2 regions of the Proteiniborus sp. DW1 genome follow, and region 2 is predicted to be linked to the other one. Evidence: riboswitches for the same ligand, from Rfam matches in the RefSeq annotation. Region 2 holds a riboswitch; the other holds the start of a gene.
What was found. Region 2 has a riboswitch for cobalamin ahead of DW1_RS02810 (energy-coupling factor ABC transporter permease). Riboswitches for the same ligand answer to the same signal wherever they lie in the genome.

Region 1: another riboswitch for cobalamin. It lies ahead of DW1_RS06235 (energy-coupling factor transporter transmembrane component T family protein); the one in region 2 lies ahead of DW1_RS02810 (energy-coupling factor ABC transporter permease).

What each region holds. Positions count from the first base shown of each region.
Region 1 covers NZ_FMDO01000028.1:69,968-91,168, forward strand. The annotation lists gene DW1_RS06175 (Na-translocating system protein MpsC family protein) at 1-761, shown strand, start outside; gene DW1_RS06180 (uracil-xanthine permease family protein) at 1,089-2,420, shown strand; gene DW1_RS06185 (FAD binding domain-containing protein) at 2,498-3,301, shown strand; gene DW1_RS06190 ((2Fe-2S)-binding protein) at 3,291-3,758, shown strand; gene DW1_RS06195 (xanthine dehydrogenase family protein molybdopterin-binding subunit) at 3,742-6,060, shown strand; gene dnaX (DNA polymerase III subunit gamma/tau) at 6,313-7,968, shown strand; gene DW1_RS06205 (YbaB/EbfC family nucleoid-associated protein) at 7,987-8,322, shown strand; gene recR (recombination mediator RecR) at 8,451-9,050, shown strand; gene DW1_RS06215 (type I restriction enzyme HsdR N-terminal domain-containing protein) at 9,456-10,127, shown strand; gene DW1_RS06220 (transposase) at 10,284-10,553, shown strand; gene DW1_RS06225 (IS3 family transposase) at 10,611-10,892, shown strand; gene DW1_RS06230 (hypothetical protein) at 10,886-11,014, shown strand; gene DW1_RS15510 (hypothetical protein) at 11,072-11,239, shown strand; cobalamin riboswitch at 11,332-11,508, shown strand; gene DW1_RS06235 (energy-coupling factor transporter transmembrane component T family protein) at 11,647-12,363, shown strand; gene DW1_RS06240 (ATP-binding cassette domain-containing protein) at 12,365-12,607, shown strand; partial or broken gene DW1_RS06245 (cobyric acid synthase) at 12,588-13,243, shown strand; partial or broken gene cbiB (adenosylcobinamide-phosphate synthase CbiB) at 13,368-14,304, shown strand; gene DW1_RS06255 (precorrin-2 C(20)-methyltransferase) at 14,311-14,973, shown strand; gene DW1_RS06260 (ABC transporter substrate-binding protein) at 14,981-16,006, shown strand; gene DW1_RS06265 (FecCD family ABC transporter permease) at 16,022-17,026, shown strand; gene DW1_RS06270 (ABC transporter ATP-binding protein) at 17,007-17,789, shown strand; gene DW1_RS06275 (pyridoxal phosphate-dependent aminotransferase) at 17,799-18,839, shown strand; gene DW1_RS06280 (sirohydrochlorin cobaltochelatase) at 18,854-19,639, shown strand; gene DW1_RS06285 (precorrin-8X methylmutase) at 19,629-20,249, shown strand; gene cbiD (cobalt-precorrin-5B (C(1))-methyltransferase CbiD) at 20,246-21,201, shown strand, end outside.
Region 2 covers NZ_FMDO01000007.1:312,288-322,022, forward strand. The annotation lists gene sucC (ADP-forming succinate--CoA ligase subunit beta) at 1-1,066, shown strand, start outside; gene sucD (succinate--CoA ligase subunit alpha) at 1,066-1,992, shown strand; gene DW1_RS02795 (YitT family protein) at 1,958-2,806, shown strand; gene DW1_RS02800 (anaerobic ribonucleoside triphosphate reductase) at 2,985-5,306, shown strand; gene nrdG (anaerobic ribonucleoside-triphosphate reductase activating protein) at 5,335-5,844, shown strand; cobalamin riboswitch at 6,563-6,745, shown strand; gene DW1_RS02810 (energy-coupling factor ABC transporter permease) at 6,860-7,591, shown strand; gene DW1_RS02815 (energy-coupling factor ABC transporter substrate-binding protein) at 7,575-7,865, shown strand; gene cbiQ (cobalt ECF transporter T component CbiQ) at 7,849-8,529, shown strand; gene DW1_RS02825 (energy-coupling factor ABC transporter ATP-binding protein) at 8,520-9,344, shown strand; gene cobC (alpha-ribazole phosphatase) at 9,439-9,735, shown strand, end outside.

The sequences.
Region 1 (21,201 bases), on a different contig from region 2:
GTCTATTAAGCAATATAAAGGTACTGTTCGTTGAAGATGAAGAAAATGCCCGAGAAGAATTATCAAGATTTTTAAAGAGAAGAGTAGGAAAGCTTTATATAGGCAAAAATGGTATGGAAGGTCTTAATTTCATTGAATCACACAATCCAGATATGGTAGTAACAGACTTAAAAATGCCTATATTAGATGGGCTAGAGATGATAAAGCGTGCAAGAAATATGGGATATGATGGTGCAATAATAGTATTATCGGCATTATCAGATAGTGAAACCATACTAAAGGCTGTTGATATAGGAATAGTGAAGTATTTAGTAAAACCTGTAGATACTGATAAATTAGTTGATACAATGGAGCAACTAGCATCTAGTATATTAAAAAAGAGATTAAAAAAAGTAGTAGTAAGGGATTCTATATTGCTAGATAAAGAAAAAAAACAAGAATTAGAACAAAAAATCAAAAGCGAAGTAGCACATTTTATGAAAAGCTATACAGGGAAAGGACCTAAAAATGTACAAGTATTCATTCAAGGGAATAATATAGATATAAAAGCTGAAAGTGTTCTTACCCTATTTGAAAATAATCTAATTATTAACAATAGAAATCATAGCCTTGTAGACTATAATAGAAGATTGTTTTATATGGAAAATAAAGAAATATTAGAAGGGGCTATTGAATCAGTTTTAAATAGTAAGGTTGAGCTTGAGAAGGTAGAGCCAGACTCATTTAATAATTCAGATTATTTGCTATTCACCTTTATTTAACTTGAAATCGTTTTCATTTTATGTTATTATATTGTCATACGATACATAACCAAGGTAGATACGAGATTGTAGGCTGCTATTGGGTGTATTTTTTCAAAATATAAATTTATAGTTTTTAGTACAATATAATATTTGCTTGACAAGTTTTAAAGATAACATTAAGTTACGCTTTAATAGGTCAGCACTAAGGAATATAAGTATATTCTTTTGTGCTGACCTTTTATTTTGTAAATTTTTAGCAACCGAAGATATAGGAGGTGTATAAGTAAACAAGACATTTTTTTAAAATGAAGCTATATAATTTAAATTAAAAAGGAGGTCCATATAATGGATGCAGTTAATAAAAAAGCTTCTGTATACGAATTAGATGGTAGACCAGAACTGAGGCTTGCCATACCTTTAGGAATGCAACATATATTAGCTATGTTTACTGGTAATATAGCTCCTATAATTATTTTGGCAAATGCAATAAATTTACCTGAAGCAAATAAAATTATAATGATTCAATCTGCAATGATTGTTGCAGGTTTAGTGACATTAGTTCAACTATATCCACTGGGAAAAGTTGGAGCTAGGTTACCACTAGTAATGGGAACAAGCTTTGCATTTGTTCCAACAGCATTAAGTGTGGGTCAAGCCTACGGGTTACCAGCTGTACTAGGAGGTTCCTTAATCGGAAGTTTAGCTGAAATCACCATGGGATTTTTTATAAAGCCATTGAGAAGATTTTTTCCACCAATTGTGACAGGAACAGTTCTAGTTGCAATAGGAATATCACTTCTTCCAACTGGTATCAATTATTTTGCAGGGGGAGCAGGAGCTGCGGACTTTGGTTCGCCAAAAAATCTCTTTTTAGGTTTTGTAGTATTTATAACAATATTACTTCTTCAAAGGTTTGGTAAGGGAATATTTAATATAGCGTCAATTCTAGTAGCATTAATTATTGGTTACATCATAGCTATTCCTCTAGGGAAAATTGATTTTTCTGGTGTGGCTCAGGCTGCATGGTTCAGCATACCAAAGCCACTTCATTTTGGATTGGAGTTTAGATTAGATGCAATACTTAAGTTTGCAGCTGTTTATCTAGTAGTGGGGCTAGAAACCTTAGGAAACGTATCAGGCATAACATTAAGCGGAGAAAATAGAGAAGCAACAGATAGAGAAATGACAGGAGCAGTATTAGCTGATTCAGTAGGTAGTGCTTTTGCAGCAATATTTAATGTGTTACCAAACACAGCATACGGACAAAATGCAGGAATAGTAGCAATGACTGGAGTAATAAATAGATTTGTTGTGGCTACAGGAGCAGTATTCCTAATATTAGCAGGTGTAATGCCTAAAATTGGAGCAATAAGTGCAGCTATGCCAGCAAGTGTATTAGGTGGAGCAGTTACAATAGTATTCTCCATGATAACAATAAGTGGAATTAAGATGGTTGGCAAGGCAGGATTAGATGGAAGAAATGCTACTATACTAGCAGCTTCTATAGGTCTAGGCTTAGGGTTTAGCCAAGTGCCAGAATCATTAATATATATGCCTGAGATTTTAAAGAATTTCTTTGGAGATCCTGTAGTGGCAGCAGGAATACTTGCACTAATCTTAAATATAGTTTTTCCTGAAGATACAAAACAATCTAATAAGGATGTAGTCCAAGCATAATAATCTCAATACAACCCTAGTCTACTGGCTAGGGATATGTACTTTATTCCATTGATTTTAGAAGGAGTGAAATGAATATGATAACTGTTAAAGAATATATAGCACCACAAAATGTAGAAGAAGCATATGAGCTATTTAGCACAAAAAAGAATTCCACTATTCTTGGTGGTGGTGCATTTATAAGAATGGGTTCAAAAAATATAGGGACATTAATAGACTTATCAAAAGCTAAAATTGATTATATACATGAAACGGAAAGTGCATTTGAAATAGGAGCTATGGCTACATTTGGAGATATTGAGCATTCAGAAGTTCTTGCTAAACACTTTGACAATCTTCTCTCAAAGTCTGTAAGAGAAATAGTGGGAGTACAACTTAGAAACATAGTTACTGTAGGAGGAACAGTTTACTCAAGATACGGATTTTCAGATTTTATAACAGGGCTTTTAGCATTAGATACTAAAGTGAATTTTTACAAGCAAGGAAGTATTTCTTTAGAAGAATATTTAGAAAAGGGACCTAAAGAAAAAGATATATTAGAAAGCATAACAATCTCAAAAGACGGAAGAAGAGCCTCATATTTTACTATGAGAAACTCAAAGGGAGACTATGCAATTTTAAATGTAGCAGTGTCTAAACTAGGAGATGATTTTAGAATAGCAATAGGTGCAAGACCTCAAAGAGCCATATTAGCAAAGAAGGCAATGGAGTACTTGTCTAACAATGGATATACTGAAGAACACATAAAAAAAGCAGTGGAAATAGCAGCAGATGAAATCACTTTTGGCACAAATACAAGAGGAAGCAAAGAATATAGAAAACATATCTGCAAAGCTTTGTTAAAAAAAGCACTGATGGAGGTTGTTAGCTATGAAGATTAGTATGAAAATAAACGGAGTGAATAAATCATTTGAGGTTTCCCCAGATGAATATCTAGTAGATACTCTAAGAAAAAATGGATATTTAGGAGTAAAAAGAGGATGTGATACAGGAGTATGTGGAGTTTGTACTGTTCATATGAATGGTAAAGCAATATTATCTTGTGTTACATTAGCAGCAAGAGCTGATGGGCAGGAAATAACTACTATTGAAGGAGCAGGTAAGGAAGCAGAAAGAATAGGAAAATATCTGGTAAATGAAGGCGTAGAGCAATGTGGTTATTGTAGCTCAGGGCTTATAATGAACATCTTATATCTAGAAAAATGTGTAGAAGACCCTACAGATGAGGAGATACTCCATTATTTATCAGGTAATCTTTGTAGATGTACAGGGTATACAGGACAACTTAGAGCTATAAGAAAATATTTGGAGGCGAAGAAAAATGAAAGTAGTAAATAAGTCATATACTAAAAAAGATGGTATGGGCTTAGTGCAAGGAAAACCAGTATATACAGATGACTTAGCCCCAAAGGATGCATTAATAGTTAAGGTGCTTAGAAGCCCTCATGCTTTTGCAAGAATTAAGAATATCAATACATCAATAGCAGAAAAGATTCCAGGTGTGGAATGTATATTCACATACAAAGATATAGAAAGAAAGCCACTAACAAGAGCTGGCCAATGCTACCCAGAATTATCACCATATGATAAGTTCTTGCTAGACGAATATGTAAGGCATGTAGGGGATGAAGTAGCCATAGTTGCAGCAGTAGATGAAAAAACAGCGGAAAAAGCTATTCGCTTGATAAAAGTAGAATATGAAGTATTAGAACCAGTACTAGACTTTGAGAAAGCAGATGGAAATGCATCCCTAGTCCATCCGGAAGAAGATATATTTACTTTAGTTGATATAGGATTTGATAGAAAAAGAAATATCGCCTGCCAAGTTGACCTTGAGCTTGGAGATGTAGAAAAAGCATTAGAAGAAAGTGATATTATAATTAAAAGAACTTATAGCTCACAAGCTCAAACACAGGGGATGATGGAAACTCAGAGAACATTCACATATATGGATGTTCAGGGTAGACTAGTAGTAGTATCATCGACACAAATCCCTTTCCATGTAAGGCGAATACTTTCAAATACATTTAGTATTCCAGAAAGTATGATAAGAGTAATCAAACCTAGAATTGGCGGAGGATTTGGAGCTAAGCAAACAGCAAACTCAGAGTTCTATCCTGCATTAGTAACATTAAAAACAGGAAAACCAGCTAAAATAGTTTTCACGAGAAAAGAAGTATTTACAGGTACGAATTCAAGACATGCCATGAAATTTGACGTGACAATAGGAGCTACAAAAGACGGAAAAATAAAGGCCATAGACATGGTAGGTTTATCAGACACAGGAGCTTATGGAGAGCACTGTCAAACTACAATAGCAGCTGCTGCCAAAAAAGTATTCACAATATACAACAAGGCAGAAGCTTATAGATATTATGGAAAGGCAGTATATACAAACCATGTTCCTGGAGCAGCCCTAAGAGGTTTTGGAGTTACACAAGGGGTATTTGCAGTAGAATCAGCATTAAACGAATTAGCGGCTGAGCTTAAACTAGACCCGGTTAGAGTAAGAGAGATAAACATGATTAGAAAAGGAGAAACTACAAAACTTCTAAACATGACCATCAAAGGCTGGGGAGACAAGCCTATGTATATGGATGGCTGTATGCTGGAGTACTGTGTATCAAAGGGAAAAGAGCTTATTAAATGGGATGAAAAATTCTCAAAATGCGGAATCAGTGGAACTAAAGCAAGAGGGGTAGGTATGGCAATTGCTAAGCAAGGGTCTGGGCTGCCTAAGATAGATATGGCTTCAGCAACTCTAAAGTTAAACACAGATGGTTTCTTTAGTTTGCTATTAGGTGCAACAGATTTAGGTACAGGAAGCGATACAATTTTAGCTCAGATAGCAGCAGAGACTCTTGGAGTAGATTTAGAAAAAATAGTTGTTTATGCATCTGATACAGACTTAACACCATATGACAGTGGAGCTTATGCATCTAGTACCACATATACTACAGGTAATGCAGTAATAGATGCAGCAAATAAAATGAAGGAAGAGATAATTAAATACGGAGCCATGTACTTTGAAACGGAGCCAGAAAATATTGAATTTGATGGAAAGAGTATTATAAAGAAAGATGACAAGCAAATAATAACATTAGAAGACTTCTCTAAGAAAATAACATATAATGTTCTACACACCCAGCTATCAACAACAGGTTCATATGTGCCAGAAATAGATGCTTCTCCATATATGGCAGGATTTGCAGAGGTAGAAGTAGATTTAGAAACAGGAAAAGTAGATGTAGTTGAATTTGTAGGAGTAGTAGATTGCGGTACACCTATAAACCCAATGCTTTCAAAGGTACAGGTTGAAGGTGGTATAGCAACAGGAATAGGGCTAGCCTTATATGAAGAAGTAAAATATAGCCCGGAAGGAAGGTTAATGACTGATACTCTGATGGAGTACAAGCTTCCAATGAGAAGAGACATTGGGAAAGTAGTTGCAGAATTAGCACCAGGATATGATGCTTCAGGACCTTATGGAGCTAAATCTATAGGAGAAGTAGTAGTAAATCCGGTAGCTCCAGCGATTATGGATGCTATATATAATGCTTGCGGAATCAGGATAAGAGACTTACCGGCAACACCAGAAAAAGTATTGACGACATTGTTAGAAAAACAAAGCAATATATAACTAAAATAGGTCGATGTGTTGAACACATCGACTTTTGAATATTTTTGCTCCTTTAATATGTTCAGCTGACAGTACTTGAAATGCCAAGTTCCTATTGTCACTCTGAGTGCAATGAAGAGTTTCGTCATCTTGAATCTTATTACTGTAATCCTAAGCTCTTAGGTAAAGGAATTTTAGTGTTAAAAATCCAACAGTGGTATATGACAAGAAGTTTTGGTATAATATACTTATTAAACACGTGAAGGTGATTGAATGGCTTATCAAGCATTGTATAGGAAGTTTAGACCAAAGACCTTTGACGATGTCATGGGGCAAGAACATATAACTACAACACTAAAAAACCAAATAAAAAATAATAACATAGCCCATGCGTATTTATTTTCAGGAACTAGAGGAACTGGCAAGACTTCCACAGCAAAAGTATTTGCGAGAGCTGTCAATTGTACAAATAGTCATGATGGAAACCCTTGTAATGAATGTGAAGTATGTAAGGGAATACTTGATGAAACTATAATGGATGTCATAGAAATGGATGCTGCTTCTAATACTAGTGTAGAAGATATTAGAGAGCTTAGAGAGAAGGCAAAGTATCCTCCAGCTAAATGCAAATATAAAGTATACATTATTGACGAGGTTCATATGATATCTAAAGGTGCTTCTAATGCTCTTTTAAAAATATTAGAAGAGCCACCAAAGCATTTAATATTCATACTGGCTACAACAGAGCCTCAAAGACTGCCAGCTACAATATTATCTAGATGTCAAAGGTTTGACTTTAAAAGGATAACCATAAAAGATATAATAGAAAATATGCAAAACATATTAGACGAAATAGGCATAAATGCGGACCCAAAAGGTCTAAATCTAATAGCTAGAAATTCAGATGGAGCGATGAGAGATGCCCTTAGCCTTCTAGATCAATGCCTTTCCTTTTCTGAAAAGAAACTGACCTATGATTACATTCTCTCCATACTTGGAGTAGTAAGTAATGATATAATATATGAGCTAACAGATTCAATAATAGGAAAAAATGCAGATAAGGCTCTTGAGCTTATAGAGCAAATAGTTCAAAGTGGGAAAGACATTAATCAGTTTATTAAAGACTTGATACTTCACTTTAGGAACCTAATGGTCATAAAGGTATCTAAAAATGTAGATAGTATGCTTGATGAAACAGAGGAAATGATAGAAAATCTTAAAAAACAGGCTGAAAATATAGACACAAGTGGTATAATAAATATACTTAGAATACTATCAGATGCAGAGACTCAGTGCAAATGGTCGTCTCAGCCTAGGGTAATACTTGAAGTCAGCATCATAAAGATGTTAAACGAAGCTACTAACAATGATTTTGATGATGTGATGACAAGACTTAGAAGGCTAGAAGAAAAGCTTGAAAATGGCACTTTTATTAAAGAGGCAGATTCTAGAAAGCAATCTGTATCTAATACTTCTACTAAGAGTACAGTTTCTGAAAAAGTAGTAGAAAGGCAACAATATATTCCAGTTGCTACTAATCAAAACAAATGCGAATTACGAACAGATATAGATATTAAAGAGATTAAAGATGAATGGAAAAATATATTAAAGGCTACAAGAGTTGAAAGAATATCTCTTCATGCTCTAATTATGGAAGGAAAACCTTTAAGTATAAAGAATAATATATTGACAATAGCTTTTGAAGATGGATTTAGATTTCATAAAGAGGCCATTGAAAAAAGTGAAAATAAGGAGCTTGTTCAGAAAATCATTAATAATTGCTTAAATTCTAATATAGAGATTAAATTTGCAATGGAAGATGACATTGTAGATGTTAATGAAGAAAAGCAGGAAGAGAAACAAGGCGAAGAGCTAATCCAAAAGGTTATTGATACTTTTGGAGAAGAACTAGTAAAAATTGAAGAATAATAAGGAGGTTTTTTTATAATGGCAAGAGGTGGATTCCCAGGAATGGGTAACATGGGAAATATGATGAAGCAGGTTCAAAAAATGCAGAAGCAAATGGCTGATTTGCAAAATGAGCTAAACGAAAGAGAAGTCGAAGCAAGCGCAGGTGGTGGAGCAGTTACAGTTAAGGTTAATGGAAAAAAAGAAGTGCTGGAAGTGACTATAGATAAGGATGTAGTAGATCCAGATGATGTTGAAATGCTTCAAGACTTAATCCTTGCTGCAACAAATGAAGCTTTAAGAAGTGCAGACGAAATGGTTAGTAGGGAAATGCAAAAGATAACTGGAGGTATGAATATACCAGGGTTATTTTAGCAGTTTCACTACAGCTTCCTACCTTTAAGTTTTATCAAAGGTAGGATTTAAATAAGGTGGAGAGTATTCTCCACCTAGTTTTTCTATGTTTAAATGCTGGAAACAGCTTAACTGAAAGGGTGATATAGATGGAGTATTTTGCGCCTCCTTTAGCCAGTCTAATAGAAGAATTTTCAAAACTACCTGGTATAGGCAGAAAAACAGCTCAAAGGCTTGCGTTTTATGTGCTAAACATGAATGCCGATGATGTAAATGAGCTTGCAAATGCCATAGTAAATGCCAAGAGAAATATTAAGTATTGTAGCATATGTAGTAATCTTACAGATACAGATCCATGCTTTATTTGTAGCAATACTAACAGAGATCAAACTACAATATGTGTTGTAGAAGACCCAAGAGATGTTATAGCCTTAGAGAAAACTAAGGAATTTCAAGGATTATATCACGTTTTACATGGAAGCATATCACCAATGGAAGGAATAGGCCCAGAGGATATAAAGATAAAAGAGCTTCTTCAAAGGATAAGAGAGCTAGATGTAGCAGAGGTAATATTAGCTACAAATCCTACTATAGAAGGAGAGGCCACAGCCATGTATATATCAAAACTCCTAAAGCCTTTAGGTATAAAAACCACAAGAATAGCTCATGGAATACCAGTAGGCGGAGACTTAGAATATGCAGATGAAGTGACTTTATCAAAGGCATTAGAGGGAAGAAGGGAGATTTAGGCTTTCTTCTTTTTTGTCCCCCTAAAATAAAGTTCTTCAACAAGTAAATAAAGTTCTTCAAAGCAGGAGAAATCTTAGATTAAAATCCAAGAAATCTCCTGTTTTTTTATTCCCTTTTTCTTTCCTCTTACCCTTCAACCAATTGGAATTGCTACAACTTCATTGCCTTATTCCCTTACTCCTTCCCACCTTAATCCTGGTTTCTTTTGAAGAACTTTATTTTCAGGTTACAAAGTTAGGACAGGAAAAAGTAAAAAGTTATAAGGGTTAAGAAAAAAATGAATATTTTTTAAATGTAGAGTTATGTACCTAACTCCAATAGAAATTATGGTATAATATAGGCAAGATTATCTAGTATATTCTAAAACTTTATAAATACATAGCAAATGAAAGGGGATGAGGGTAGTGGTTATAAATAAAAAAGCTTTATCCGAAGAAGATATAAAGATGAAATATATTACCCCTGCAATAGAAAAAGCAGGATGGGATATAAAAACTCAAGTAAGAGCTGAATATAGCTTTACGGACGGAAGAATTATAGTCAGGGGAAATCTTGTAGCCAGAGGGAAAAGAAAAAGAGCAGACTATATTTTAAGCTATAAACCTAATATGCCCCTTGTTATCATAGAAGCAAAAGATAATAATAAACCCATGGGAGCAGGAATGCAACAAGCTCTTAAATATGGAGATATTTTAGATATTCCCTTTATATATAGTTCCAATGGAGATGGATTTATCGAACATGATAATTTTACTGGGAAAGAAAGAGAACTTAGTTTAGAAGAGTTTCCAAGCCCAGATGAGCTATGGGAGAGGTATAAGGCAGGGAAAGGAATCCAAGCTCATGAAGAAAAGATTGTATCAGAAGACTATTTCTTTGATATGAGTGGTAAATTTCCAAGGTATTATCAGAGAGTAGCTATTAATAGAACTATAGAAGCTATATCAAAAGGACAAGATAGAATACTATTAGTTATGGCTACGGGGGAACGTGTCATAATAGTGATGGGTGCAGTTTGTGTTATAAGATCAAGGGTTTTAGGAACTTTAAACAAATATATTTCGTGCATTGCTTAGAGTAACTAGGATTTAGTTGTAGTAAGTAGTGCATGAAGATAAGGGTGTTAGCTATTGAAGAGTTAGTAATTATTTAATATTGATGTTAGTATATAGCTATGGACACTAAATAAGATTTTATATATACTAACAACCTAGGAAGGAAGTGTCCATAAAATGTCTAAGAGGAAAACATATACAAATGAATTTAAAACAATGATTTCTGAACTAGTATTATCAGGAAAAACACCTAAAGAGGTAGCCAGTGAATATAGCTTAAGTGAAACAGCAGTACGCAATTGGACTAAGAAGAAAGCTCCAATTAATGCAGTAGAAGGATATACTACAAACCTTGAGGAAATTAACAGAATGAGAAAAGAAAATGCTAGGCTCAAGGAGGAAAATGAAATATTAAAAAAGGCTATGGCTATATACGCAAAGAAATAAATCCTGATATACAGTTAGATATAATTTAAGAAATTCTACTATACACCCATAGATACTATGTGTAAGGTACTTAAATATCCCAAAAGTACCTACTATGACAAGCAAAAGGAAAAACCAGAAAACAAGTGGAAACCTATTAATAAAAAGCTTCAAGATGATATTTTAAAAATCTACAATGATAATAATAAAATCTACGGTGCCCCTAAGATTCGAGAGGAATTAAAAGCTATTAGATACGTGAGCATTAGTCTCAAACGAGTCCAAAGGCACATGAAAAAACTTGGTATTAGGAGCAGAATTAGTACCATAAAAAATTCTCTAACAATACTTCTATGTTAGAGAGTATTAAAAATGCTTATAATAGTAATATAGCTATTTATGCAGAAAGTGGAGGCTATATGTATTTAGGTTCAACTATTGAAGGAAAAGATATGGTCAATATTTTTGATTATAAAAGTTAACTAACTAGTAGACTGCAGAACTTTGGATATATAAAACTAGTAGCAAATAAGGATAATATGCTATGTAAAAAGGAAGAATCTATCAATGCCCATGAATTCCACTATACCAAAAGTGATTTTGATGGGGATGACTTTACTGCAATAAAAAAATCTACAGGAAAAGAAAGAAAATGTATAATAGCAAATGACAATGTATTTGCAGGGTGTTCACACCTACATCTGTGAGGTAATATTGACTTTGCTAAAAACCATATAAAAACATGTAAAAATTTTTCTTTATTGTAATTTAATAAAGACTATGTTATTATATTCAATAATTGAATATTAATTATTTAGGTTCATAAGATTAATAGGGAAATGGGTTTAAGTCCCATGCAGCCCCCGCTACTGTAATTGATGACGAAATCAACGTATATACCACTGGAGAAATCTGGGAAGGTGTTGATTAGGATGATTCATAAGCCAGAAGACCTGCCTATATAAGTTGTAAGCAACCTTCGGAGGGAAGGAGAGCGATATTTTTATGCATATTTAACATATATATTTATGAAAATATTAGATTCCCTGAGGTTACTTAGGGAATTTTTTTATGACCTAACCCAAGACTTTGAGAAAAAGGAGTATTTATTAGGATGATTTTAGGAGAAGAAAAGAACGTTAGAAGGAAATTAAATAAAATAAATCCAGAAGATACAATGGTTAGCCTTTTTATCATTCTATTTTACATATCATCAATAAAAACTTATAGACTACTAGTTGTAACTGGGATATTAGTTATTATGTACTCTCTTATAACTTGTGAGGATAGATCTTTTATTAGGTTAACCAAACCAGTGATACCCTTTGTTCTACTTATGCTCTTGCCAATAATAATACGATTAATTGTATATAGAAGCCTAGAAGATATTGATTTTACAATGATCATTGTATGTAAAGTTTTAATCTCCTCTATATTGCTAGGTACAATAGTTTCTAAGCATTCAGCTTTATATATGGTTGATGGGATATTAAACATTGGTTTACCACAGATATTTAACAGAATACTAGCTCTTACCTTTAGATATTTTCATATGATTGATGAGGATATAAAGAAAGGTAATAAGGCATTAATCAGTAGAGGAATTAATGAAAGAAAAGGATTATCTTCCCTTAGTATTTTTGGAGAATGGATAGGAGGATTTTTCCTTAAAAGCAGCAATCATAGCGATATGGTTTTCAATGCTATGAAGTCTAGAGGATTTCAAGGAGAGGCAAGAAATAAGAAGTTTAATAACAAGGAATTAATTCTTAAATCTTCTATGTTAGCCCTCTTTTTATTAGCAATTCTAGTTATTGATAGGAAGGTGTAAAATGGCAGTAAAAATTGAAAATTTAAGTTTCTTGTATCCAAACTCCCGAAGGGGCCTAGAGGATGTTAATTTAAATATAAAAGCTGGTAGAAAAACAGCAATATTAGGTGTAAATGGTAGTGGTAAATCAACTCTACTCTATCACTTAAATGGTATTAGTCTAGCTCAGACAGGCTCAGTGGAAGTATTAAAAAGGTACTACTTCATCAGCAGGAAAAAGTCTTATGTGTACTGGGCTTTGTAGAATATTTAAAGAAGACGGATATAAGGTATATCCTTTTAAGTCCCAAAACATGAGCTCTAAATTTTATATAACAGAAGAAGGGAAAAAAATATCAGTGGCACAAGCTTTACAAGCCAGGGCAGCAGGACTTAAACCAAGTCATCATATGAATCCTATACTACTCATACCAAACTCAGATAGGTAGTTGTAAATGGGGAAGAAAGAGAAAATATGGCTGCAAGGGATTATTTTAAATTTAGACCTAGATTAAAGAAAATGATCATGGAAAAGCACAATGAAATTCAATCAAATAACGATATTGTGGTTATCGAAGGGGCAGGTAGCCCAGCTGAAATTAACTTAAAAAAGAATGATATCGTAAATATGGGAATGGCAGAAATTGCGGATGCTCCAGTCTTATTAGTCACAGATATAGATAGAGGAGGCGCATTTGCTGCACTTTATGGGACTGTTATGCTTTTAGAGCCTCATGAAAGAGCTAGGATCAAAGGCCTTATTATCAATAAATTTAGAGGTGATAAAACATTACTTGAACCGGGAATTAAGATGATAGAAGATCTATTAAATATACCAGTAGTTGGTGTCATCCCTTATATTTCATTGGACTTAATAGACGAGGACTCCTTAATCGATAGAAACAAAAGCCCAAAAGCAGAAGAACAAAGCTTTGAAGAGGAAGAGTTGGAGCTAAATAAACTTAGCAATGGTATAAGGGCTAATATGGATATGGAATATATATACAAGATTATGGGCGTTAATAATGGTTAATTTGATTGTAGCAGTAATACTAGATTTTATAATTGGGGATCCATATAATTTTCCTCATCCTGTAAAATTAATGGGGAGGATTATAAGCATTGAAGAGAACCTAGCTAGAAGGGTTTCTGAATCCAATGAAGGTCTTAAAATAATGGGACTTATTATAGTATCTATAAATGTTTTCTTAGGATTTGTTATACCATTTTATATTATTAAAATTACTAAGTCCATATACAATACTTTGCAAGATTATAAATATCTATCTTATATACACTTGTATAGCAGCCAGATCATTACATTATGAAGCGAATATGGTTCAAAAAGAACTGGATAAAGGGCTAGAAGAAGGCAGGAAAAGACTATCCTATATTGTTGGTAGAGATACCTCTAATCTTGATGAAGAGGAGATTATAAGAGCAACTGTTGAAACCGTATCGGAGAATACCTCTGATGGAGTGATAGGCCCTTTGTTTTACATTGTATTACTGGGAGCACCAGGAGGACTAGCTTATAAATTCATCAATACAATGGATTCTATGCTAGGCTATATGAATGATAAATATAAGCACTTAGGCTACTTTCCAGCTAAAGTAGATGATTTATTTAATCTAATACCTGCTAGACTAACAGCTATTTTGATGAATATCTCATCTATAGGAAGATTTGATTTTATAAATGGAATGAAGATATTAAAAAGGGATAGAAGAAATCATAAAAGTCCAAACAGTGGTTATCCAGAAAGTGCTACTGCAGGGCTATTAGGAATACAACTTGGGGGTGGTAATTATTATCACGGCCTATATGTAGAAAAGCCACATATAGGAGATAAGATCAATGATGTAAATAAAGAGCATATAAAAAACACAGTTGAGATCATGTATAGAAGTGAAATAGCATTTTTAATGTTTTATTACTTAATTATATTTATAAGGAGATAAGTTAAGATGAAGAAATTATACGGAATAGGAACTGGTCCGGGGGCAGCAGATTTATTAACCCTAAGAGCAGTAAATGTAATCAAGGATGCAAAGGTAATATTTGCACCTAACAATAAGGGAAAAAACATGGCACTAGATACAGTTGAGGAATACATAGGGGATAAAAAAGTTGTTCTTATAGATTTCCCAATGGGGAGTGTAGAAGCAGAGGACTATATCAATGCTGCTAATATCATCCATGAGGAGATTCCAGAAGGAGAATATGGTGCTTTTCTTACAATTGGGGATTCAATGATCTATAGTACTTTTATCTATATTATGGATTTATTAAATCAAAGGGATATAGAGATTGAGGTAGTACCAGGTATTCCATCCTTTGTAGCTGCAGCAGCTGCTAGTAAGGTACCCCTAACTGTAAAGGGAGATAATTTTTTACTAATTGATGAATTCGATAATTCATTATTAGATAAGGCTGATTCATTTGCATTGCTTAAAACCCTTGGGGCAAAGGAAGATACATTAGATGAATTGGAGAGGAATGATTTTTCTTATAAGTATGTTAAAAGAGTAAGTTTAGAGAATGAAGAGATTCTGGAAAATAAGGAAGAAATTATTCAAGACAGGGATTATATATCCTTAATACTAGGTAGAAGAAAGGGAGAAAAATAAAGTGAAAATGAAAAGAATGGTTTTATTATTATTGAGTTTAGTAATAGTAGCAGGAATGTTTACAGCTTGTAGCAGCCCAAAGGTAGAAGATGTAGATACACCGCTAGTTGAAGATAATAAGCAAAATGACGATGTTACTGAGTCCATAACTGAATTTGGCGTAACTATAAATGAAGATACAGTAAGCTTTATAGATGGTAGAGGACAAGAAGTTACCATAGATAAAAAACCCCAAAGAGCAGTAGTACTATATAATTCATTCTTGGAAGTTTGGATGGAAAACGGGGGTAGCGTTGTAGGTAAGTTAGAACCATCAGTAGGTCAAGATGAGATTGCAGGGGTAGAAGACGCTGAAATAGTTGGTAAACTAGGTGCAATTAGTGTGGAAAAAGTAATCTCTGTAGAACCAGATTTAATTATTGTAAATTCCACACAAAAAAGCCAATTAGAATTAATACCTTCCTTTGAAGGTGTAGGTATACCTGTTATAGCTATAGACTATGTTGGATTAGAAGATTATTTGACTATTACTAGATTATTTACTGCATTAAATGAAAGGGAAGATCTATTCAAATCAAATGCTTTAGATATTGTAGAGGAAATAGACAATATACTTTCAGTTATCCCAGAAGAAAAAGAACATAAGGTACTACTTATAATGGCAAGTGCAAAGTCTGTATCAGCTAGGGACTCTAGCTCATATGTAGGTATGATGCTTGAGGATTTAAATACTATAAATATAGCAGATAACTCAGATGGAGCATTAGGTACACAGAATTTTTCTATGGAAAAGATATTAGAAGAAGATCCTGACTTTATATTTGTTCAGACAACTGGTAGTGATATGGATGCTACACTAGACAGATTAAAAGAAGATGCTGAATCCAATCCAGCTTGGGCTTCATTATCAGCGGTTAAGAATGATAGGTATATAATTTTACCAAAGGATATGTACATGTTCAAAGCAAATCTTAGATATGCAGAGGCTTATGAGAATCTAGCAACTATAATATATCCAGAACTATTTCAATAGGAGTAGGAGAATTCCATGAATTCAAGAAAACAGAAAATCACGATTTTAGTGTTTTTTACTTTAAGTATTCTAACATTTTTAGTAAGTGTAGGTAATGGGGCAGTACAGATGAGTCCTGTAAAGATAATCAAGACTCTTCTATTTGATCAGGGCTCTACAAGCTATCAAATAATATGGAATGTAAGAATACCTAGAACCATAGTAGCTGCACTAGTAGGGATAAATCTCTCCCTAGCTGGTGTAGTGCTCCAAGGAATAATGAGAAATCCACTAGCAAGCCCTAGCACTATTGGTGTTTCAGCAGGTGCGGGGCTAGTAGGGCTGATTTTTCTAATATTGTTTCCACAGTATTATTATCTAGCACCAATCGGATCCTTTTTAGGAGCATTAGGAGCTACTATGCTAATCTATGGTTTGGCTTGGAATGGTGGTGTAATGCCTACAAGGATGATACTAGCAGGGGTAGCAGTATCATCTCTATTTGGTGCAGGAAACAACGCTTTGATGACCTTTTATCCAGATAGGGTATCAGGAGTTTTAAACTTTATGGTTGGTGGGCTAGCATCTATTACATGGGGAGATTTAAAGCTGATTTTACCCTATACAATTATATGCGGAACTATACTGATGTTTTTACCAACTAGGCTCAATGTTCTCATGCTTGGTGATGAGGTATCTACAGGACTTGGTTTAAATGTTGAAAAGACTAGATTTTTATTTATAATATTATCTTCATTTTTAGCAGGAAGCGCAGTTAGTGTAGTAGGTTTACTAGGCTTTGTCGGACTTATGGTACCCCATATTACCAGAATCCTAATAGGGTCAGATCACAAATATTTATTACCGGCATGTATCTTTACAGGGGCTATATTCGTAATGTTATGTGATACTGTTTCAAGAGTGATATTTCAGCCAACAGAAGTTCCAGTAGGGATAATCATATCAGCTATTGGAGCACCTTTTTTCCTATATCTTTTAAAAGGTAAGGGAGGTTTGTCCTATGGACATAAGAGGAAATAATATAGTAGTTAACTATGATGACAAGATTGTATTAAAAGGGGTTTCACTGGAAGTCAATAAAGGTGAGATAGTCACAGTTATTGGACCTAATGGATCTGGTAAATCCACATTAATTAAGGCAATTTGTAGATCCATAAAAATAGGTGATGGAGAAATAATCTTAGACGGGAAAAGTATAGACAATATACCAACTAAGGAAATAGCAAAAAAGCTAGCAGTTTTGCCACAGGTAAAATCAGTATCTAATGATTTGCTTGTTGAGTCCTTGGCATCTTACGGAAGGTTTCCTCATCTTGGATTTGGTAAACGATTAAGTAAGGCCGATAGGGATATAGTTGAGTGGGCTATGGAAAAGACAGGAACCTTAGCTTTAAGAGATAGGAACATCATGACACTATCAGGGGGAGAAAGACAGAGAGCATGGATAGCAATGGCCTTGGCACAGAAAACAGATATATTAGTCTTGGACGAGCCAACTACCTATCTAGATATATCATATCAAATGGAAGTTTTAGAGTTGGTCAAGGAGTTAAATGAAACTTTAGGAATTAGCATAGTCATGGTTCTTCATGATTTAAATCAAGCAATCAGATATTCAGATAGAATCTATGTTTTGAAAGATGGGGAAGTGTTTGATCATGGAGATCCATGTGAGGTTATAAATAGGGATTTGTTGAAGGATGTTTTTAATATTCAAGCGGATATATATGAAGATCTAAAGAATGAATGTCCATATATTATCCCCAATAAAATAGAGAGGTAGGCTGATAAAATGAAGCATGGTGGAGATTTGTTAACATACGAGGATCATTATGAGGGTGAATTAGTTTATTTCTCTAGTAATATTAACCCAATCGGTACACCGAATGGATTGAATGAAGTTTTTATAGATGGCTTTAATACCCTTGTAGCTTATCCAGATATCAAATACAGGAACTTAAAATCTGCGGTATCCAAATATCTAAACTGTAAAGATGAAAATGTTCTAGTGGGAAATGGGGCAGTGGAGATAATAAATAACTTTACAATTGCAGCTAAAAGAGTAGTAGTTATGACTCCTGCATTTTCAGAATATGAAGAGAGAGCTAAGATTCATGGCAAAGAAATTAAAAATATTCCATATGGAGAAGACTTTTCTATAGATATAGAGTCATTTAAAGATTTAGAGGAGGATGAATTACTAATATTAGGTAATCCAAATAACCCTACAGGTTTACGTATACCTGAAAAGGAACTATTAGAGATATATGGAATCGTAAAGAAAAAAAAGGCATTCTTACTTTTAGATGAGGCCTTCTTTGAATTCTGTCCAGAGGATTATGATAGTATAGAACTTTTTAAGGACGATGGATATAAAAATGTAGCAATCATAAGGGCAGCTACTAAATTCTTTGCACTACCGGGTATAAGATTGGGATATTGTTGCACTTCTACTGAAAAGGCTAAGGAAATATCAGAAATAGAGCTGCCTTGGAGAGTTAACTCATTAGCTGACATAGCTGGACAATTTATATTTAATGATGCTGAATATATCAAAGATAGTAAAGAGTACATAGATAAGGAAAGACGCTATCTGTTACAAGAATTATCTAAAATAGATGGGATACATGTTTATAATTCCCATACTAACTATATTCTTATAAAACTACTAGAACACAATGAAGATTATGCTTTTGAACATTTCTTACAATATGGCTTAGTAATCAGAAAATGCTCCAGTTTTGTTGAACTAGGGGATAATCATATTAGGGTAGCTATTAAGGATAGGGAGAATAATGAAAGGCTATTAGATGCCTTTAAGGAAAATAGGTAATGTGGAGGAGAAAAATGAAAAAAGGAATAATAGTTACCAGTTTTGGTACATCAAATAGAGAGACAATGGAACTTTGCATAGAGTCAATAGAAAATAGAATCAAAGAAAGATATACAGATTATTTAGTTACAAGGGCCTTTACTTCAAGAATGGTCATCCACAAATTAAAGAAAAGGGATGATTACCCAGTAGATACTCCAACAGAGGCATTAGAAAGAATGAAAAGAAATGGAGTAAAAGAAATCTATATTCAACCACTTCTTATTATTGAAGGGCATGAATACGAGAAGATATTAAGAGAAGTCAATGATTTTGTAAAAGAAAATCCTGAATATAAAGTAAGAGTTGCTAAACCATTATTATCCCATGATATGGATTATGAAAAGGTGCTTAATGGATTAGGAATAGCTAATAAAGACCAGGCGGTTGTTTTTATGGGCCATGGCTCAGACCATAGTACTGATATATCCTATAAAAAATTAGAGGATACAATAAGAAAAGCCGGATATGAAAATGTATTTATAGGAACGGTTGAAGGTGAAATAAGCATAGATGACGTTGTAGAAAAACTAAAAGAAAAATCAATCAAGAAAGTATTATTAAAACCATTTATGTTAGTGGCTGGGGTACATGCTTTGGAAGACATGGCATCAGATAGCGATGATTCATGGAAGAGTATATTAGAGAAAAATGACATAGATGTAGACCTTCAGATAGTAGGTTTAGGACAGGTAAAGGAGATTCAAGATATATTTATAGAACATCTAGATGAGATAAGAGGTGACGAAAATGTATATTAAAAATCCAATGGAAATTGAAAATAAAAGTATGGATATTATTGATGAAATCATGGGAGATACTACTTTTAACGAAGAAGAGATGGTCATAGCTAAAAGGATGATTCATACAACGGGAGACTTTGATTACAGAAAGATAATAGTTTTTAAGAATGAATTTATCCATGAAGCAAAGGGGACTATCTTAAGCGGTACAAAGATTTTCACAGATACCAAGATGGCCTACATGGGAGTAAATAAGCCTGCCCTTGCAAAGGCAAACTGTGAGTTAAAATGTTTCATAGATGACGAAAGAGTATTCAAAATGTCCAAGGAATTAGGAACTACTAGATCAGCATGTGCAGTGGATTTAGCAGTGGAAGAAGGAATTGATGCCTTTGTCATAGGAAATGCTCCTACAGCTCTATTTAGGATATTAGAGTTGGTGAAAGAGGGAAAAGTAAATCCTAAATTCGTAGTAGGTGTCCCAGTGGGATTTGTCGGTGCAGCTGAATCCAAAGAGTATCTAAGGGAATTTGATATACCATCCATATCCACAGTAGGCTATAAAGGTGGTAGCAATGTAGCTGCATCTATAATAAATGCCCTATTGTATATGGTAGTTGGAAGATGACTTTAGATCTATATGTAATAAAAGATGGAAAAAATCTCAGATGTGGTTATACTACTGGAAGCTGTGCAACAGCTGCTGCAAAGGCTGCTGTGACAATGCTGGAAACTGGTAATATTGTAAACTATATAGATATAGACACTCCAGCCAATGTTCCCCTTAAATTAGAAGTTCATAATCCACAAATTGGGCAAGACTATGCAGCATGTTCAATTATAAAAGATGCAGGTGATGATCCTGATAATACAGATGGTATTCAAATATATGCCAAGGTTAGCAGAAGAGAAGATAGCCAAATAATTATAGATGGTGGAGAAGGTATCGGAAGAATCACTAGAAAAGGACTATTTGGAGAAATTGGTCAAGCGGCCATTAACCCTGTACCTAGACAAATGATAAAAAAAGAAGTGAGAGAAGTAAGCCCTAAGGGTTATGATGTATTGATATATGCTCCAGAAGGAGAAGAAGTAGGCAAGAGAACCTTCAATGAAAACATAGGTATAAAAGGCGGCATATCAATTATAGGTAGCAAGGGCATAGTATACCCTATGAGTGAAGAAGCCTTATTAAAAACCATTTATATGGAAGTAGATATGATAGCAGTAGAATATGGCTTGGATCATATAGTTTTAGTTCCAGGGAATTATGGTGAGAAAATTTCTGAAAAGATAGGAATAGATAAACCTAGGGTGAAAGTGTCCAATTTTATAGGAGATAGCCTACTATATGTCTATAATAAGGGATTTAAATCAATAACTCTAATAGGTCATATAGGTAAGTTTTCAAAACTATCCATAGGTGTATTCAACACCCATAGCAAGATTTGTGATGGCAGGATGGAAGCATTTATCTATCATTTAGCTATGATGGATGCACCAAAGTCTTTGCTAGAAGAGGTAGATAATGCCATAACTGCTGAGGAAGGATTAAATATCTGTATAGAAGCCGGATATGG
Region 2 (9,735 bases):
TGAAAGCGATATAGCAGTAGTAAAGGTTCAAATTCATGCTGGAGGAAGAGGAAAAGCAGGAGGAGTAAAAATAGCTAAAAGCATAGAAGAAGTCGTAGCATATTCAAAGGAATTATTAGGTAAAAGGTTAGTGACCCCTCAAACTAGTTCAGAAGGAAGAGAAATAAAAGCTCTTTTAATAGAAGAAGGTTGTGATATAGACAAAGAATATTATGTAGGATTAACATTAGACAGAGAGGCATCTAGGGTAGTTATAATAGCTTCGGAGGAAGGTGGGACAGATATAGAGGAGGTGTCATTAAAATCACCAAATAAAATTTTTAAGGAAGTAATAGACCCTCTAATAGGCCTGTCTGATTTTCAAGTTAGAAGACTATGCATAAATATTAATATACCTGAAGCCTTGACAAATGATTTAGTAAAAATATTTAAGAATTTATATAGATGTTTTATCGAAAAAGATTGTACCTTAGCTGAAATAAACCCTCTGGTAATAACAAAGGAAGGTAAAGTAGTTGCATTAGATGCAAAGTTAAATTTTGATGATAATAGTTTATATAGAAATGAAGAACTGCTAGAATATAGAGATTTAAACGAAGAAGACAAAAAGGAAATTGAGGATTCAAAATATGATTTATCATATATTCCATTAGATGGATATATTGGCTTCTTAGTAAATGGTGCGGGTCTAGCAATGGCTACTATGGATATTATAAAGACATATGGAGGAGAACCAGCTAACTTTCTTGATGTTGGGGGAGGAGCGTCAGAGGAAAAGGTTACTAACGCTTTTAAGATAATCTTATCAGATAATCGTGTCAGAGGAGTCTTTGTTAATATTTTTGGAGGCATACTGAAATGTGATGTCATTGCTAGAGGAATAGTAAATGCAGCTAATGAAGCAGGATTAAATGTTCCTTTAGTAGTACGCTTAGAAGGGACAAATGTAGAAATAGGCAGAGAAATACTAGATAATTCTAATCTAGATATAGTAACTGTTGCAACTATGGATGAAGGTGCTAGAAAGATAGTAGAGCTAACTAATATGAAAGGGAAGGGATTGTAATGAGTATATGGGTAGATAAGCATACAAAAGTAATAGTGCAAGGTATAACTGGAAAAACAGCATTGTATCATACTAGGCAAATGCTTGAATATGGTACACAAATAGTTGGAGGAGTTACTCCAGGTAAAGGGGGGACAAAAGCAGGGAATATACCTGTATTTGATACAGTAAAGGAAGCAGCTTGTGAAACCAATGCCACAGCTTCTGTAATATATGTCCCTGCTAAGTTCGCAAAGGATGCTATTCTGGAAGCTATAGATGCTGAACTAGAGATAGTAATCTGCATTACAGAGCATATACCTATAAACGATATGATAATAGTCAAAAGGTATTTAGAAGGTAAGAAAACTAGGTTAATTGGACCAAATTGCCCAGGAATTATTACACCAGGAGAATGCAAAATTGGAATTATGCCAGGGTATATTCATAGAAAAGGAAGAATAGGAGTAGTATCCCGTTCTGGAACACTAACCTATGAGGCTGCTTATCAGCTGTCTCAAAGAGGAATAGGGCAGTCTACAGTCGTAGGAATTGGTGGTGACCCTATTAATGGGACGGACTTCGTTGATGTTCTAGAGGCATTTAACAAAGATGATGAAACAGACGCAGTTGTTATGATAGGAGAAATTGGAGGAACTGCAGAAGAGAAGGCGGCACTTTGGGTTAAAGAAAACATGATAAAGCCGGTCGTGGGATTTATTAGTGGAAAAACAGCCCCTAAAGGAAAACGTATGGGTCATGCTGGTGCCATTATTTCGGGAGGGAAGGGAACTGCAGAAGAGAAAGTTAGAGTAATGACAGATTGCGGCATATCTATAGCAAAGAGTCCTATAGGCATAGGAGCTGTGTTAACTGAAACCTTGAAATATAATAATTTGTGGAGAATTGAATATGAGAGCCAATATAGAGAGATTTTTAATCATTAATCTTGGTATTTTAATAATGGCATCAGGCTTATATTATTTTTTAATTCCTGCAAATCTGGCTACAGGTGGTGTAACAGGGCTAGCTATGGTTGTAAATAAAATATTTCCTTTTATATCAATAGGTATAATAATGATAATTTCAAATTTTATCCTATTTGCCTTAGCTTTTTTACTAATAGGAAAGGATTTTGGTGGATATACCATATATTCAAGCTTTCTTTTGTCAGGGGTCATCTATATATTTGAAATTATAACTCCCTTACATGAGCCAATAATAAAAGATATAATGCTGAATTTGATATATGGTATCCTTATACAAGGAATAGGAATGGGAATGGTTTTTTATCGAAACTCTTCTACTGGAGGAACTGATATTGCAGCAAAAATATTGAATAAATTCTTTCATGTAGATATAGGCAAGGCATTGTTCCTAGCAGACTTTTTAATTGTATTTTTTGCAGGGCTAGCATTTGGAATTGAAATGGGGCTATATGCTTTATTAGGAATTTTAGCTAATACTTATATAATAGACAAAGTAATAGCTGGATTTAATACAAAGATGAACATAATGATAATTAGTGAAAAAAGTGAAGCTATAAATCAATATATAATTCATGAAATAAATAGGGGAACGACACTGTATGTTGGAGACGGAGGTTTCTCAAAGAACAGAAAGACTATAATAAATACTGTGGTTGATAAAAAGCAATATGTAAAAATTAGAAACTATGTTAAAGTTACTGATCCAAGCGCCTTTATAACAGTTGGCTTTGTGCATGAAGTATTAGGAGAAGGGTTTAACCTTAGCTTATAATATAAATTATTTTGAAGCCAATGATATTTTTAGTCTATCCATTGACCTCTATATATAGTGTGTGTTAAGATTAATATACTATATATAGGGCGATATGGATATTATATTATAAATAACACTATTATTCATATGCAGAAAAATATACTAGTTTATATATAGTGCTAAGGAGGAAATTGAAATGATTACAAAAATAATAAAAAGAGATGGGCGTGAGGTTCCATTTAATATTGAAAAAATTGCAAATGCTATTTTTAAGGCTTCAAGCTCTGTAGGTATAAAAGACTACGATGCTGCATTTTTATTAGCAGAGAAGACAGTAGCCTGTATTGAAAAGGAAATGATGAATATAAACCCATCTGTTGAGATGGTACAAGATATAGTTGAGAGAGTTCTTATAGAAAATGGATGGGTCGAGACCGCTAAGGCGTACATACTTTATAGAGCAGAAAGAACAAGACTTAGAGAAATGAATACTAAAATCATGAAGATATATCAAGATCTAGTCTTTAAAGAGGCAGAAGATAATGATATAAAACGTGAAAATGCAAACATTGATGGAGATACAGCAATGGGAACCATGCTTAAGTTTGGTTCAGAGGGAGCAAAACAATTCTATAATATGTTTATTTTAAAGCCAGAATATTCGAAGAGTCATAAAGACGGAGACATACATATACATGATCTTGACTTTTTAACTCTTACGACAACATGCTGTCAAATTGACATTGAGAAGCTTTTTAAAAGTGGTTTTAGTACAGGACATGGACATTTAAGAGAACCCAATGATATTCAAAGCTATTCTGCTCTTGCTTGTATAGCAATACAATCAAATCAAAATGACCAGCATGGAGGTCAGAGTATCCCAAATTTTGACTATGGGATGGCTCATGGAGTTAGAAAGACTTATAAAAAGCATTATATAAAAAACTTGTCCAATGCTATAGAATTACTTACAGATAATAGAGAAACAGAGCTCATAGTAGAAAACATAATAGAATCAATGGATAAGAAGTATAATCTTATACCTAGTTTAAAAATGGAGGAAGAATACACTCGAATAGAAGAGAAACTGCTATTTGATTATTTCAAAGATGCAGATTTAGTTAGAAAGGCACAGGCATATGCTAGAAATAAAGCATATGCACAAACAGACAGGAGTACATTCCAAGCCATGGAGGCATTCATACATAACTTAAATACTATGCATAGCAGGGCAGGTGCACAGGTACCTTTTAGCTCTATTAACTATGGCACGGATACTTCTTTGGAAGGAAGAATGGTAATAAAAAACTTACTTTTAGCCACAGAAGCAGGGCTTGGTAATGGTGAAACTCCAATATTCCCTATTCAAATATTTAAGGTGAAAGAAGGTATAAACTATAATAATGGAGATGTAAACTACGATTTATTTAAGCTGGCATGCAGAGTAAGTGCTAAAAGGCTATTTCCTAATTTTTCCTTTATTGATGCTCCGTTTAATCTTAAGTACTATAAAAAAGGCAAACCTGAAACTGAAATAGCCTATATGGGTTGTAGAACAAGAGTAATTGCAAACGAATATGATTCATCAAGAGAAATAGTCTTTGGGAGGGGAAATCTAAGTTTTACGACTATTAATCTTCCTAGAATAGCATTAAAAAATAATAAGAGCATAGACGACTTTTTTAGAGAACTAGATGAAAAAATAGATTTAGTAATAAATCAGCTTTTGGATAGGTTTGAAATCCAAGCAGGAAAAAAGGTTAAGAACTTTCCTTTCTTAATGGGACAAGGTGTTTGGATTGATTCAGATAAACTTAGTTGGGATGATGAGGTTAGAGAAGTACTTAAGCATGGAACATTGACTGTAGGATTTATAGGATTGGCAGAATGTCTTAAAGCTTTGACAGGAAAGCATCATGGTGAATCAGAAGAAGCACAAGAGCTTGGGCTCAGTATTATTAGACATATGAGAAAGCGTATGGATGAAGCTTCAAATAAATATAAAATGAACTTTTCTCTTATTGCTACGCCAGCAGAAGGTACAGCTGGAAGGTTTGTGAATTTGGATAAAAGAATATTTGGAAGTATTGAGGGAGTTACAGACAGGGACTACTATACAAATAGTTTCCATGTGCCTGTTTATTATGAAACAACTGCATTTGACAAAATTAAAATAGAAGCTCCATATCATGAGCTTACAAATGCAGGGCATATAACATATGTTGAGTTGGATGGAGATCCTTCAGAGAATGTAACAGCGTTTGAAAAAATCATAAGAGCTATGAAGGAAAATGGTATAGGATACGGCTCTATAAATCATCCAGTGGACAGAGACCCTCTATGCGGCTATTCTGGAATAATAAAAAATCAATGTCCTGGATGCGGAAGAGAGGAAGGAAACGTAAAATTTGAAAGAATCCGAAGAATTACAGGCTATTTAGTAGGTACTTTAGACAGATTTAATGATGCAAAAAGAGCAGAAGAAAGAGAGAGAGTAAAGCATTTCTATATGAAGTAAGAAATATACTTTAAGGTAGTGGTTATCTATGTGTAATGGCATAAGGGTTGCAGGTATAGTTAAGGAATCAATTGTGGATGGTCCTGGAATACGCCTTGTAGTTTTTACTCAAGGCTGTAAGCATAACTGCTTAGGGTGTCACAACCCACATACTCATTCCTTTGAAGGAGGAGAGGTAGTTAATATTGAGAGCATTGTTAGTATGGTAAAAGAAAATCCTCTATTAGATGGAATAACATTAAGTGGCGGTGAGCCTTTCGAGCAAGCAAAAGCACTGTCTAAGTTAGCAAAAATCATTAAAGAATTAGGACTTAATGTAGTAACATACACAGGCTATACTTATGAATTCATAGTAAGCAGTTTCTCTGAACATACTGGTTGGGAGGAGCTATTAGAGAACACAGATATATTGATAGATGGTAGATTCGAAATTGAAAAAAGGAATCTGGCTTTAAAATTCAGAGGTTCTGAAAATCAGAGAATAATTGATATTAAGAGGACAATGCAAGAAGGAAAGATAATACAGGCATTAATTTAGATTAAATGATATAGGCTAAAAATCTATAATAAATTGAACTGATCTTTGTTAAGTAGACAATCAACTTGATTAAAATTTATGCGCACTAGGGGGCATGGTTTCTATACTCTAAAGGAACCATGCATTCTAATTTTTTTGTGCTCTCTCTTCATTGTAAAACTTAATATATTCAATTATTTTATCCCTTATGGTAGACAAATAATTTTTGTATGACCTTCTTTTACTGGGAAAAGATTGTTTATGAACAGTTTATATTAGATTAGAAATCTTAAATGTTAAATGTTTTCTACCATTGTCATGATGTAATAAGTAATAAAAAAAGCAGTTCATCAGACTACAAAGTCTGTTAGACTGCTTTTTTGCTTTAGTGAATTATCTTTTAATAATTCTTTGTGTAAATTAGACATAAGAAGGTGAATGGATAAAGTAAATGCATCTACTAAAACAATTGTTAAGTTAGCTGTATCTTGCGAAAGAATTTAGCTTAAACTATTTTTCAGCAAGGATGGCTTAGCAATATCTCTTTTGCTGGTACCTTGCTAATTCCCAGCTTTTCAAGGATATCGTATCCATAGAGAAATCCCTATGTGTCAAAAGGTGATTTGTCATTCAGTTTCTTTTTGGAATAAGAGTTGATATGTGGCATCATAAGAGAGATGTTATCTTGTGTGAGGTCATAGGTTGACAAAATATAGCAACTAATATATAATAAAAATGAAAATTAAATAACTTTTAAGGTGCTTCTTTAAAAAGAAGTTAAAAGGGAAAGAGGTGAAAATCCTCTACAGCCCCCGCTACTGTAAACAGGGATGAAATCTTCTATACCACTGGGAAACTGGGAAGGTGAAGAGAGTAAGTTGATCTGTTAGTCAGGAAACCTGCCTTAAAATGAGAAACTAGTACTTCGGAGGGAGGTATGATACGTTATGTTATGGTATAAAACTGACACATAGACTTCCTATGTGTTTTTTTGTTTGATTTTATGTAATCACTAATTTGGAGGAGATGTTTAATAATGAAGGAAAAAAAGCTAATGTTGCTAATGTTCATATTTTTAATGATTATAAGTCCAAATCTTTCATATGCAATGCATATAATGGAAGGATACTTATCTCCAGTTTGGGCTATTATTTGGACAGCTTTAGCAATTCCCTTTGTTATTAGGGGATTTTCTAGAGTTAATGGAATTTCCAAGGAAGATAGTAGCAAAAAACTGTTACTAGCACTAGTAGGGGCCTTTGTATTCGTGCTATCTGCTTTAAAAATTCCTTCTGTTACGGGAAGCTGTTCTCATCCTACAGGAGTAGGGTTAGGAGCAATATTGTTTGGACCAACAGTTATGAGTGCATTGGGCGTGATTGTATTATTGTTTCAAGCCCTATTATTGGCACATGGAGGAATAACGACCCTAGGTGCTAATACTTTTTCAATGGCAGTAATAGGACCATTGGTTTCGTATGGGATATTTAAGCTATTAAGAAAAAGTGGCGCAAATACTAGTATATCTGTGTTTTTGGCAGCAGCTCTTGGAGATTTAACAACTTACATAGTGACATCTATACAGCTGGCTGTGGCATATCCTGACCCAGCGGGAGGAATATTTGCATCTTTAGCAAAGTTTTTATCAATATTTGCATTAACTCAAATACCGCTTGCTATTGTAGAAGGGATATTATCAGTAATAGTATTCAATTTCATAGCAGAATATTACGGAAAGGAGGATGGATTAGTTGAAGGCATCCACTAAAAATATACTTTTATTGATTTTGACAGCTTTACTTGTCATTGCTCCTCTATTATTGAAAAGTGATGCAGAATTTGAAGGCGCAGATGGAATGGCAGAAGAACTTATAACAGAGATAAATCCTGATTATGAACCATGGTTTGAACCATTTTGGGAGCCTCCTAGCGGAGAGATAGAAAGTTTATTATTTAGCCTCCAGGCAGCATTAGGGGCAGGAGTTATATTCTATTGCATTGGATATATGAAGGGAAGAAAAAAAGGTGCCTATAGTAGATAAGTTTGCATATACAAATAAGCTTAAAGATTTCAGTCCTATGGTCAAGTTTTCACTTGCCATAGGACTGCTGATAGTTACATTAATAAATAAAATCTTTTATATTCACATTGGCATAATTTTTTTTATGTTTTTTATTACTGTTATAATTGCAGGTATTCCACTGAAATTTTATTTAAAGATTTGTAAGGGACCTATTTTCTTTTTGTTTTTAGGCTTAATCGCTATCTTGTTTTCTATAACCCAAAACCCTATTGAATCCATGTGGGGGATTGAGTTATTAGGACTTAACATAATAATAACTAATGAAACAATCAATTCTTCTATTTCTATATTTCTTAGAGCTTTGTCTGCAGTCTTATGTAGTCTTTTTTTAATTCTTACCACTCCAATAAATGATTTAGTATACATATTTAGAAAAATGAAAGTTCCAAAGACTTTCATTGAGATGACAGTGCTTATTTATAGGTTTATCTTTATTTTATTAGAAGAAATGAGAGATATACATATGGCACAAGAAATTAGATTTGGCTATTCCAGCCTAGGCAATTCCTACAAGTCCCTTTCATTATTAATAACTTTATTGTTTATTAGAGTGATGAAAAGATATGAAGATATGGAAATAAGCTTGAAAAGTAGAGTGTTTAATGATAGTTTTTGGATATAAAGGGTGATATGATGATTAAAACAGAAAACATAGTTTACAGATATGAGGATGGTACCATAGCTTTAAATAAAGTAAGTGTTGACTTTTCTATGTATAATATAATAGGAATTTTAGGCTGCAATGGTTCTGGGAAGACTACCTTATTTTTAAATCTTTGTGGTATACTAAAGCCTGAGGAAGGAAGAATACTGTTTAATGGAGAAGAACTTAAATATAATAAAAAATCTTTACTAAAACTTAGAAAATCTATTGGAATAGTATTTCAAGACCCTGATAAGCAGATATTTCATTCAAAAGTCTATGATGATGTAGCTTTTGGACCTAGAAATATGGGCTTTTCAGAAGAGGTAGTGGAAGAAAGAGTAGCCAAAGCAATGAGTTTAGTAGGTATAGATGGATTAAAGGACAAGCCAGTACATTTTTTAAGCTATGGACAGAAAAAAAGAGTTGCAATAGCAGGCGTTTTAGCAATGGATAATGATATAATATGCTTTGATGAACCTACAGCAGGACTAGATCCTAAAATGACCAGAACTATGATAAAAATGATAAGGGATATAGCTGCTCAAGGGAAAAAAATTATTATATCGAGCCATGATATGGATTTGATATATAATATATGTGAATATACGTATATACTAAACAAAGGTGTTATATTCAAAGAGGGCAATGTCAATAATATATTTCTTGATGAGGAAGTACTGGTCCAGATAGGACTTGAGCAGCCATGGCTAGTAAGGCTGCATTGTAAAACTAAGATACCGCTATTTTCAGGTGAAGAGGAACTTTACAATTATCTCAATAAATTATTATAAATTATTCTAAAAATATTATTTTTAGTATAAAAAACTGTGAATGATTTTTGAGTTATGAAATAATAAATAATATATCAAAATGAGGGATGAATGTATGAAATTTATATTAGTAAGACATGGAGAGACTGAGGCAAATATTGGAGGTATATACAGCGGTTGGACTGACTTCCCATTAACTGAAAAAGGGAATAAGGATATACAAGACACTGCAAATACTTTAAAGAAATACAAGGATATAGACATAATATATTCAAGCCCTCTTAATAGAACTTTGACTACAGCCAATGCTATATCATCCGCACTAAAAAAGGATATCCAAATAGTTGATGATTTAAAGGAAATGAACTTTGGGATATTTGATGGAAAGGAGAGTAAATATATTAAGGAAAAT